DNA from 2 places in the Variovorax sp. HJSM1_2 genome. Region 2 is predicted to be linked to the other one. Evidence: riboswitches for the same ligand, from Rfam matches in the RefSeq annotation. Region 2 holds a riboswitch; the other holds the start of a gene.
The links. A riboswitch is a leader RNA that binds a small molecule or an ion and turns the genes downstream of it on or off. The one in region 2 is predicted to bind glycine.
Positions count from the first base shown of each region.

Region 1: linked by a shared signal. The riboswitch ahead of gcvT (glycine cleavage system aminomethyltransferase GcvT) and the one ahead of ACFQ95_RS12355 (D-amino acid dehydrogenase) in region 2 are both predicted to bind glycine.

Region 1 is NZ_JBMOXA010000010.1:22,191-27,995, forward strand. It holds gene ACFQ95_RS12910 (TRAP transporter substrate-binding protein) at 1-45, shown strand, start outside; gene ACFQ95_RS12915 (TRAP transporter small permease) at 133-645, shown strand; gene ACFQ95_RS12920 (TRAP transporter large permease) at 642-1,934, shown strand; glycine riboswitch at 2,076-2,182, shown strand; glycine riboswitch at 2,195-2,309, shown strand; gene gcvT (glycine cleavage system aminomethyltransferase GcvT) at 2,380-3,519, shown strand; gene gcvH (glycine cleavage system protein GcvH) at 3,631-4,002, shown strand; gene gcvP (aminomethyl-transferring glycine dehydrogenase) at 4,113-5,805, shown strand, end outside.
Region 2 is NZ_JBMOXA010000009.1:127,882-133,686, forward strand. It holds gene ACFQ95_RS12345 (phosphoethanolamine transferase) at 1-1,606, shown strand, start outside; gene ACFQ95_RS12350 (helix-turn-helix domain-containing protein) at 1,702-2,433, shown strand; glycine riboswitch at 2,597-2,717, shown strand; gene ACFQ95_RS12355 (D-amino acid dehydrogenase) at 2,804-4,114, shown strand; gene ACFQ95_RS12360 (FIST signal transduction protein) at 4,301-5,557, opposite strand; gene ACFQ95_RS12365 (PhaM family polyhydroxyalkanoate granule multifunctional regulatory protein) at 5,621-5,805, opposite strand, start outside.

The DNA of each region.
Region 1 (5,805 bases), on a different contig from region 2:
GAATTCGGCGCGGACAACATCAAGAAGATCCAGGAAGTGAAGTGATTTAACTTTCACTCCCTACCGCCCGGCCAGATCCAGTTGGCTCCCCGGGCGGTTTTTTTTGCGGATGCCCCTGGCAGAGACACCCAAGTGAAAACCTTTGAACGTTATTTTTTATCCGCCAACCGATGGGCGCTGATCCTGTTGCTGGCGGCCATGGCCGTGATCATTTTTGTCAACGTCGCGCTGCGTTATCTCACCGACCAGTCGATAGAGTGGGCAGAAGAGATCTCCCGCCACATGATGATCTGGCTGACCTTTCTGGGCGCCGGACCGGTGCTGCGTTATGGCGGCCACATCGCCGTGGAGAACCTGCAGGATGCGCTGCCCACCGCCGCAGCGCGAAGCATACGCATCGTGGTGGCACTGTTGTTGTTTGCCTTCTTCGGCTTCATGGTCTGGTACGGCTGGCTTTATATGCAGCGCAACATGTTCCAGTTGACCGCCGTGTCGCAAGTTCCGTTTGCCTATATCTACGCGGCCATGCCGGTCGGCGGCATCTTATTGATCGTGCATTGGTGCCTGATCGTGCGCGACTATGTGTTGCAGCGCAGCTTTGCATCCGACGCCCACTTTGACGCGAATGCGAGTGCTTCCCTATGAACGCAAGTCTGATCCTGGTTCTTTCTGCCTGCCTGTTCCTGGCCATTGGTGTGCCCGTGGCGTTTGCCTTGGGCCTGGCCACGGTGGCCACGTTGATCCTGGCGGAGAGTTATCCGCTGTTTGTGCTGCTGAAGGAAACCTTTACCGGCATGGACAGCTTTCCGCTGATGGCCGTGCCGTTTTTCATCCTGGCCGCGGAGCTGATGAGCGGCGGCTCGCTCACCGAAGTGCTGCTGAAGTTTGCCGGCCAGTTTGTCGGCCATAAACGCGGCGGCCTGGGCTACACCAACGTGGTCTCGCTGACGTTCTTCTCGGGTATTTCGGGCTCGGCCCTGGCCGATGCTGCGGGCCCCGGCTCTATGCTGATCAAGATGATGGACAAGGCGGGCTACGACCGATCCTACGCCGCAGCGCTGACCGCTGCCACGGCCATCGTGGGGCCCATCATCCCGCCGTCCATCATCATGATCATTTATGCGCTGCAGGACGACAACGTCTCGGTGGGCTCGCTGTTTGTGGCGGGCATCTTGCCGGGCATCCTGATCGCCATCGCCATGTGTATCGTGAACTTTCGCGTGTCCAAGCAGCGCAACTACAAAGGCGACGGTGGCATGCCACCCTGGCCCGAAGTCTGGCGCACCACCTGGAAAGCCATTCCAGCGCTGCTGCTGCCGGTGATCATTCTGGGCGGCATGCGCGCGGGCTGGTTCACACCCACCGAAGCCTCGGTGGTGGCGGTGTTCTACGCGCTGGTGTGTGGCAAGTTCATCTACCGCACACTCGAATGGAAGGCTCTGCCCGACATCCTGGCGCGCTCTGCCCTGCTCACCGCTTCGGTGTTGATCATCATCGGCTTGTCGGCCGGGTTTGCCTGGATCTTGACGATTGAAGGCCTGCCGCAAACCATGGCCGACTGGATTGTCGGCATGAACCTGTCGCCGTGGATGTTCCTGGTCATCGTCAACATCTTTCTGCTGCTGTTCGGCATCTTCATCGAGCCGCTGCCGGGTGTGATGGTGCTCGCGCCCATACTGGCACCCGTGGCCGTGAAGCTGGGCATAGACCCGACTCACTTCGCCATGGTGGTGATCTTCAACCTGACGCTGGGCATGATCACGCCACCCGTGGGCGGGCTGTTGTTCGTCACCTCCAACGTGTCGCGTGTACCCATGGGGCCGCTGGTGCGCGAACTCATGCCGTTCCTCTGGGCGCATGGTGTGGTGCTGGTACTGCTGACCTTTATTCCGGCACTCAGCACCTGGTTGCCACATGTGATGGGATTTAAGTAAGGCGACTTCCCTGGGATGCGCTGCATGCCTGGACGCGAGGGCCTAGGGTGAGGAGCGGGATGAGAAGCGCCACGACGCAGATCGCCCGCCCCCGCACTTTTACGCACCGCGACGATTCATGTAGGGCATCCCTGGGTATACTCGCCACCGTCAGGAGAGAGTCAACAAACGCCCTAGCGTTTGCAGGCCGCCGAAGGCGCAAACCGCAAAGGTTTTAACGCTCAGGTACCCAGGACTGACACCCGCCGGCCGCAAAACCGGCGTTCCCCACTGGAGAGAAGCCCGCACACCTGATCAACGTGGAGCGGTCTCACCGAAGGAGCAACCCCACATCGCTGGGCGAATCTCTCAGGTAAAGCGGACAGCGGGGGCACGTGCCAAGCACGTCCATGGTGATGCACCGTGGCGCGCGTGGTGATTGAACTGCCCCTCGGAATCCGCACCCATGTCCTCCTCGACCACCTCTTCAGATTTATTGCTCACGCCGCTGCACGCGCTGCACCTGGAACTTGGCGCCCGCATGGTGCCGTTTGCCGGCTACAGCATGCCGGTGCAATACCCCGCAGGCCTGATGGCCGAGCATTTGCATACCCGCAGCGCGGCCGGTTTGTTCGACGTCTCGCACATGGGCCAGTTGCGCCTGGAAGGGCCGGACGCAGCCGCCGCGTTCGAGTCGCTGATGCCCGTGGACGTGATCGACCTGGCCGTGGGCAAACAACGCTACGGCCTGCTGCTCGACGATCACGGCGGCATCCTCGACGACTTGATGTTCTTCAACCGTGGCACGGATATTTTTGTGGTGGTGAATGGCGCCTGCAAAGTGGCCGACATCGCCCACATCCAGGCGCGCATTGGCACGCGCTGCCAGGTCATCCCCATGCCGGAGATGGCGCTGCTGGCCCTGCAAGGACCACAAGCCGTCACCGCGCTGGCCCGCCTCGCGCCAGGCGTGGAAAAGCTGGTGTTCATGACGGGTGGCAGCTTCAAGGTGGGCGCAGCCGATTGCTTCATCACACGCAGTGGCTACACCGGCGAAGACGGTTTTGAAATCTCGGTCCCCGCCACACAGGCCGATGCCCTCGCCCGCTTGCTGCTGGCCCAGCCTGAAGTCAAGCCGATTGGCCTGGGCGCACGCAACTCGTTGCGCCTGGAAGCCGGTTTGTGCCTTTATGGCGCCGACATAACCACCACCACCACGCCGGTAGAAGCCGGCCTGAACTGGGCCATGCAAAAGGTAAGGCGCACCGGTGGTGCACGCGAAGGCGGCTTCCCAGGTGCTGCAAAAATCCTAGCGCAGCTCGCAGACCCAGCGGGCACCGTGGCACGAAAACGTGTTGGCCTGGTCGCACTGGAACGTGTGCCGGTGCGCGACCACACCGTTCTGCAAGACTTGCAAGGCAACACCATAGGCGAAGTGACCAGCGGCCTGCTGGGCCCGAGCATAGACAAGCCTGTGGCCATGGGCTACGTGGATGCGGCCCATGCCGCCATCGGCACCCGCGTCAACGCTATCGTGCGTGGCAAGCCCGTGCCCATGGAAGTGGCGCCCATGCCGTTTGTGCCCAACCGTTACGTACGCGGCTAAACACCTGCCAAACCACTGCAGAATCACACCTGCAGTTCAAGGGTTTCAGCAAGACCTTAGCCAGCGCAGCAGTTGCATCTTTTTAGTTTGAATCCATCCAGGAGTTTTTCCATGCCCATTTATTACACAGAAGACCACGAATGGCTGTCCGTTGAGGGCGACATCGCCACCGTGGGCATTACCCACCACGCACAGGATGCGCTGGGCGATGTGGTGTTTGTCGACCTGCCCGAAGTCGGCAAAACCATCGCGCAGAAAGAAGTGGCCGGTGTGGTCGAGTCGGTGAAAGCCGCCGCCGACGTCTACATGCCTGTCTCTGGCGACGTCACCGAAGTGAACGAGGCCTTGCGCGCCGACCCCGCCCTGGCCAACAGCGACCCGCTGGGCGCCGGCTGGTTCTTCAAGGTCAAGCTGTCGGACGCCGGCCAACTGACCGCGCTGCTCGACGAGACCGCCTACACCAAGTTCAGCGAAAACGCCTGATCTTGCTTAGGGCAATGCTGAACATCAGCATCGCCTTGGCGCCTGGTTTCCACCGGGCGCCCCCTCTTTAACTGCCCCCTGCTAATTGCTGTCACCCCACGGAGCCTGCCATGCTGATGTCCGCCGCCACCCCGCTTGAGGCGCTGGAGAACCCCGCCGAATTCATTGCCCGCCACATCGGCATAGACGAGGCCGACGAGGCCCGCATGCTGGCCGTGGTCGAGTCCAGCTCGCGCCGCGAGTTGATTGACGGTATCGTGCCGCGCAGCATCGCGCGCAGCAACCCCATGCAGTTGCCGCCACCGGTGACAGAAGCCGCAGCGCTGGCCGAGTTGCGCGCCATCGCCGCCAAGAACCAGGTGTTCAAGAGCCACATTGGCCAGGGCTACTACGACACCCACACGCCAGGCGTGATCCAGCGCAACATCCTGGAAAACCCCGCCTGGTACACCGCCTACACGCCCTACCAGGCCGAAATTTCGCAAGGCCGCATGGAGGCCCTGGTCAACTTCCAGACCATGGTGTGTGACCTCAGCGGCATGCCGATTGCCAACGCCTCCATGCTGGACGAAGCCACGGCCGCGGCCGAAGCCATGACGCTGGCCAAGCGCAGCGTCAAAAGCAAGAGCAACGTGTTTCTGGTGGCCGGCGACTGCCACCCGCAAACCATTGAAGTCATTCGCACGCGCGCCAAGCCGCTGGGTATTGAAGTGGTGGTGAGCACCGCCACCACGCCGCTGCCGCAATTGATGGCCGAAGGCGACTTCTTCGGCGTGCTGGCCCAGTACCCCGCCACCAACGGCACGGTGCACGACCTGCGCCCGCTGGTCGGTGTCGCGCACGCCAAACACGCCGCCTTCTGCGTGGCCGCCGACTTGCTGGCCTTGACCCTGCTGACGCCGCCTGGCGAATGGGACGCCGACATCGTGCTCGGCAGCACCCAGCGCTTTGGTGTGCCCATGGGCAACGGCGGCCCGCACGCCGCTTACCTGGCCTGCCGCGACGCATTTAAACGTTCGCTGCCCGGCCGCCTGGTGGGTGTGAGTGTGGACAGCCACGGCCAGCCCACCTACCGCCTGGCGCTGCAAACCCGCGAGCAGCATATTCGCCGCGAAAAGGCCACGTCCAACATCTGCACGGCACAGGTGTTGCCTGCCGTGCTGGCCAGCATGTATGCCGTGTACCACGGCCCGCAAGGCCTGCTGCGCATTGCCGAACGTGTGGCACGTTTCACCGCCATTCTGGCGCGCGGCCTGCAGCAGATGGGCTACACCATCACCAATTCCAGCGCCTTTGACTCGCTCACCGTCAAGACCGAAGACGCTACACATTCAATAGCTACCTACGCTCGCCAGTCGGGCATCAACCTGCGTTATCGCTTGAATTCCCACCTGGGCATTTCGCTGGACGAAACCACCACGCGTGAAGACATCACCCGTTTGTGGGCGGTGTTTGCGCCGGCCGGTGTCAATGCGCCGCTGTTCCAGGAGCTGGAAGGTGTGCACGAGTTGCTGATCCCGTCCGATCTGCGCCGCACCACGCCGTTTTTGACGCACCCGGTGTTCAACACACACCACTCCGAAACCAGCATGCTGCGCTACATCCGCCGCCTGAGCGACAAAGATCTGGCGCTGGACCGCAGCATGATCCCGCTGGGCAGTTGCACCATGAAGCTCAACGCCACCAGCGAGATGATGCCCATCACCTGGCCCGAGTTCGCGCGCATCCACCCGTTTGCGCCGGCCGAGCAGCGCCTGGGCTACACGCTGCTGGACGAACAATTGCGCGCCTGGCTGTGCCAGG
Region 2 (5,805 bases):
GGTGGCCCTGCTGGTCGCCCTGGCCAACCTGCCCTTTTGGCGCGCCACCCTCGAAGGCCGTCTGTTCCTCGACATCAACACCTGGCGCTTCCTGCTCACCAGCATCGTGATTCTGCTCGGGCTGCACGCCGTGCCGGTGCTGCTGCTGGCCACACGTGTCACGGTGCGGCCGCTCCTGGCCTTGCTGATTGTAAGCAGCCTGGTGGCGCAGCACATGATGCAGCAGTACGGTGTTGTGCTCGACCCATCGATGCTGCGCAATGCCTTGAAGACCGACACCCACGAGGCGTCCGAGCTGATGACGGCCTCGCTGTTCATCAACATCGGTATCGGTATTGCCGCCTCGGCGCTGCTGTGGCGCGTTCCGTTGCGCAGCATCCCCTGGCGCAAGGCCTTGCTGGTGCGGGCACTCAGCGTGGCTGGTGTGTTGCTGGTCACGGTCGCCGCGCTGCTGCTGGGCTTTCAAGACTTCTCGTCAACCATGCGCAACCAAAAAGAGGTGCGCTACACCATCACACCCGGCAACGTGTTGTACTCCACCGCGCGTGCGGTGAGCGCCGATATTCAAGATGCCCGCCGCGTGGTGGAACCCTTGGCCCCTATTCACATGGCCGCCGGTGCCACAGCGGCCGGACGCAAGCCCCGTTTGCTGGTGGTGATGGTCGGCGAAACCGCGCGCTCCATGAACTTCTCGTTGAACGGCTACGAACGCACGACCAACCCGGAACTCTCGGCGCTGCCCATCATCAATTTCCCGCAGACCACCTCCTGCGGCACGTCCACCGAGGTGTCCTTGCCCTGCATGTTTTCGTCCTACGGCCGGGCCAACTACGACGAAGCGCGGATCCGCGGCAGCGAGTCGCTGATCCAACTGCTGGCGCGCTCGGGCATGCGGGTGGTGTGGCTGGACAACCAAAGCGGCTGCAAGGGTGTCTGCACAGGTGTGGAGTTTCATGACGTGACCGCAGGCACCGACCCGGCACTGTGCCCCGATGGCCATTGTTTTGACGGCGCGCTGGTGCAGGGTTTGCAGCGGGTCATAGAGCAAGACAGCACCAGCAACGCCGCAGGCCGCGACACCGTGGTGGTGCTGCACCAACTGGGCAACCACGGCCCGGCGTACTCTAAGCGTTACCCGGCAGAGTTCGCACGTTTCAAGCCCGAATGCAACAAGCTGGAACTGCGCGACTGCAGCCGCGAAGAAATCACCAACGCGTATGACAACGCCATTCTCTACACCGACCATTTGCTCGCCTCCACCATTACGCTGCTGCAAAAACAGCAGAACAAGTTTGACGTAGGTCTGGTGTATGCGTCCGACCACGGTGAATCCCTGGGTGAAAAAGGCCTGTACCTGCACGGCATGCCCTTGGCCATTGCGCCCAAAGAGCAATACACCGTGCCCATGGTCTGGTGGTTTGGCGGCACTGGCGCCAGCGGCTGGAACGGTCTTGACGCCAGTTGCCTGCGCGCACGCGCCCAGCAGCCCGCACACCACGACCATCTCTACCATTCCATCATGGGCTTGATGGGGGTGGAGACGTCCAACTACATCGCCGAGCGCGATCTGATCAGCAGATGCCGGGAGCCCAGGACAGGCGTGTGAACGAATAAACGGCGCCTGGGGCTTGCCTTAGATCGTCCGCGAAGCTGGGCACTATAAAGTAGGCCCTCTACGTTCGCACCTCCATCCCGCACGCCATGAGCACCACCGCCGACCTCGTCACCGCCCTGAAGAAAGAACTCAAACACGCCCAAATGACCTACGCCGACCTGGCGCGTGCCATGGGCATGGCCGAGTCAAGTGTCAAACGCATGTTGGCCAAGGGCGAAATGTCGCTGTCGCGGGTCGATGCGATCTGCCGGGCCCTGAAGCTGGACTTCGCCGAGCTGGCGCGCAAGGTGGCCGACAACCAACCGCTGCTCGCCGAACTCACGCAGGCCCAGGAACGCGCGGTGGTGGCAAACAAAAAACTGCTGCTGGTGGCCATCTGCGTGCTCAGCCAATGGACGCTGGAACAAATCACCAGCGCCTACCGCATCAGCCAGGCCGAGGCCATTGTGTGTCTGGCGCAGCTCGACCGCATAGGCATCATTGAACTGCGCCCGCTGAACCGTTACCGGCTCAAGCTGGCAAAAACTTTCCGCTGGCGCGCCCATGGCCCGGTGATGGAATTTTTTCGCGACGAGGTGCTGCTCGACTACTACGCCGGCGGTTTCGACGGTCCGGGCGAAGGCCTGCTGCTGGTGCACGGCGAGGTCAGCCGCAGCCTCGCGCCCGCCTTCATGGAGCGCCTGCAGCGCGTGGCCCAGGACTTTGCCCAACAGCATTTGGCTGACCAGAAACTGCCGACCAGTGAACGCGAGGGTTACACCCTGCTGCTGGCCATGCGCAGTTGGGAGTTCGCCGCGTTTGCGGCGCTGCGCCGATAACAGCCCGCTACAGGCCAGCACTGCCGCTGCTGGGCGGAAAACCGCTTCACAAAGCCACACAGCTGTGCCTACAATCGCCCCCGCAGGAGAGTGAGGGGCAAGCCGCCCCTCCACCGAAGGCGCAAACTCCCATGAACGCTCAGGTCCCGTACTGCATTCATTGAAAAAGCCGTCTGAAGAGACACCACGCGGGCAACCCGCCCAAGCCGTGGTGCACCGAAGGAGCAAACCCCCAGCGCGTGCCGGGAGTGAATCTCTCAGGTACCAAGGACAGGGGGAGCGGCAACTTGAGGCGTCGGCCTGGGTTGCTACTTTTTTATAGCCGCTCACGCTCGTCCCTCAAGCGCACAACCGCTAAAAGGTTCTCACCATGCGCGTGACTGTTCTCGGCGCCGGCTTGCTCGGCGTCAGCTCGGCTTATTTCCTCAACCAACTCGGCCACGACGTGACCGTGCTCGACCGCCAGGCCACGCCCGGCGCTGAAACCAGCTTCGCCAACGGCGGGCAAATCTCGGTCAGCCATGCCGAACCCTGGGCCAACCCCGGCGCGCCGCTGAAGCTTTTGCAATGGCTGGGCCGCGAAGATGCGCCGCTGCTGTTTCGCCTGCGGGCCGACATGCGGCAATGGCTGTGGGGCCTGCAATTCCTGCGCGAATGCACACCGGCGCGCACGCGCCACAACATCGAACAAATCGTGCGCCTGGGCAGCTACAGCCGAAGCGTGTTGCAAGGCTTGCGCCGCGACATCGGCCTGGCCTACGACGAACGCACCCAGGGCATTCTGCATTTCTACACCTCGGCCAAAGAGTTCGATGCCGCCCTGGCACCGGCCGAGCAGATGCGCGCCCTGGGCTGCGACCGGCAAGTGGTCTCGGCGGACGAGGCCGTGCGCCTGGAGCCCGCGCTGCGCCACATCCGGCCGCAACTGGCAGGCGCCACCTACACGCGTGAAGACGAATCGGGCGATGCCAACCAGTTCACCCGCGCCCTGGCGCAACGCTGCGCCAGCAACGGCGTGAAGTTCCTGATGGGCCACACCGTCACCGCTTTGCCCATGGTGGGCGGCCGCATCGACCATGTGGAGGTGACCAACCGGGAGGGCCGGTTTGAGCGCATTCAAGGCGACAGCGTGGTGCTGGCCATGGGCAGCCTGAGCCCGCTGATCGCCGCTCCGCTGGGCATTCACTTGCCTATCTACCCGGCCAAGGGTTACTCGGTCACCATGCCGGTCAAAGACGCTGCCATGGCGCACGAGGTCAGCCTGACCGACGACGAGTTCAAACTCGTGTTTTCGCGCTACACCTCGGCTGACCGGGATGTCATGCGCATCGCAGGCACGGCCGAATTCAACGGCTACAACCGCGACCTAAACAGCGTGCGCTGCGAAGCCATTGTGAAACGTGTGGAGCAACTCTTTCCCGGCGCGGGCGACACCAGCCAAGCCCAGTTCTGGACCGGCTTGCGCCCGGCCACCCCGAGCAACGTGCCCATGATTGGCAAGACCAAGGTCGCCAATCTGTTCCTGAACACCGGCCATGGCACCCTGGGCTGGACCCACGCCTGCGGCTCGGGCAAATCCGTGGCACGCATCATCAGCGGCCTGGTGCCGGAGGTGGACTTTGCGTTCACCGGTTTGGCCGACGAACGCCGCACACGCAGCATTCGCCCCGCCACGTCATAAACGCTATGGACCGCCCAGGCAAACACCGTGGAACTGGCTTTGCCAGGCCACAGGTGTTGCCCCCTGCAAGGGGGTTGGCGTAGCGACACGTAGTGCGCGAAGACTAGGGGTGTTCCAAGCCCTCCCCCCTGCAAGGGGGAAGGCGCAGCGACACGCCGTGCGCGCAGACTGGGGGTGTTCCCCCAGCTAATCGGTGAAAACCGTCAACACCCCGGTGTAGCCGTAAAGATGATGACGGGCGATTTCGCCACCCGCAAAAAAGCCCACCAAGGGCACGTCACCGAGTGCGCGGCGCACGATCTGCAGTTCGGCGCTGGGGGCGCCGAAGTGCGGGCCGCCACGGCCGGCGCAACTGACGTAGATGGCGCCCGCGATGCGCCGCGCCGGGTGTGGCGCCGATTCGGCCTCGGACGCCGCCAGCGCGGAAGCCACCTCCACGGTTTGCTCCTCGGGCTCCAGCTCTTCGCGGATTTCGGCGCAGATGCGCACCAGGTCGGCCTTGGCCGCGGCGCGGTTGCGTTGGCAAAAGGCCATGCGCATGCCCACGCTGGCGCGGTCGGCAATCGCCACCCCTTTGCGGCCCGGGTCCAGGCCTATGATGTGGCGCACCAGCACGTCGCTGCCAAAGTGGCCGCTACGGCCCACGGCATCGGTGTCGGTGCCGGCCTCGCTCAGGCCCACCAGGGTGGCGCGCACGGCAGCCAAGGCGATTTGCGGCTCATCCAGCGAAACCTTGAGGTCGCGCAGCAACACGTCGAGCGCGGGCTCGCCGTCTAGCGCCACCAGCACATTGCCATCGACTTCGGTGACCACCCGCACCGGCCCCACGGGATGCGCCCCCTGGGTCACACGCGAGATCAGGCTCACGCCTTCGGCAAACGCCACGCCACTCAGGCCGCCAACAAACACACCACCGGCCGCGCCATGGCCTTTGATGTTGCCGTTGCCGCCCACGGCAAATTGCACGGCGCGTGCGCGGCCCGAGGCCAGGCCGCCGAACACATAACCGGTGTCGGTGCGCGCCGCCATTTCGGCAATCAGTTCCACCACATCGGGCGTGCTGGCATCGGCATGCACCAGCGCGGTGTGTGCTTCAAACGCCATGCCCAAAGGCGCCACACCCGAGAACACACGGTATTGGTTCGAGGGTATGCCGCAGAGCATGACGCTGATGGCGGGCTCGTCGAAATACTCGACGTTTTGCGCCGCCACACCTACACCCACACAGCCCGACCAGTCCACCACCTCGGGCAGTTCACCGCTGATGTGGTCCAGTATGTCCTGCGCCGCGTTGGCGTAGGCATCGGTGATGTAGAGCAGGCCCAGCGTGGGCGCGCTGACGTAGTCGGGCAACGCCATGTGGGCGCGTAATTGCGCCAGCACCAGGCCGGCGGCCATGCGCCAGTCGGGGTGGGTGGCGTGGCCGTAGGGAAACAATTTCATATGGAGCTCCTCGGGCGGGCAGATGCAAAAGGGGCGGAGCTTGGGCCAAAACCTACAACTGCTTCAGCGCGCCCGCTTCCTCGCCGGTGCAGCGCCCTTTTTGGCGGGTTTGGCGGCCGTCTTGCCAGCCGCCTTGGCAGCGGGTTGACGCACGGCACCTGCAGCAGATTTTGCAGCAGGTTTAACACCGGATGCTGCGGCTTTGCCGGTCGACCTTGGGGCTGACCTGGCTACTGGCTTGCCTGCCC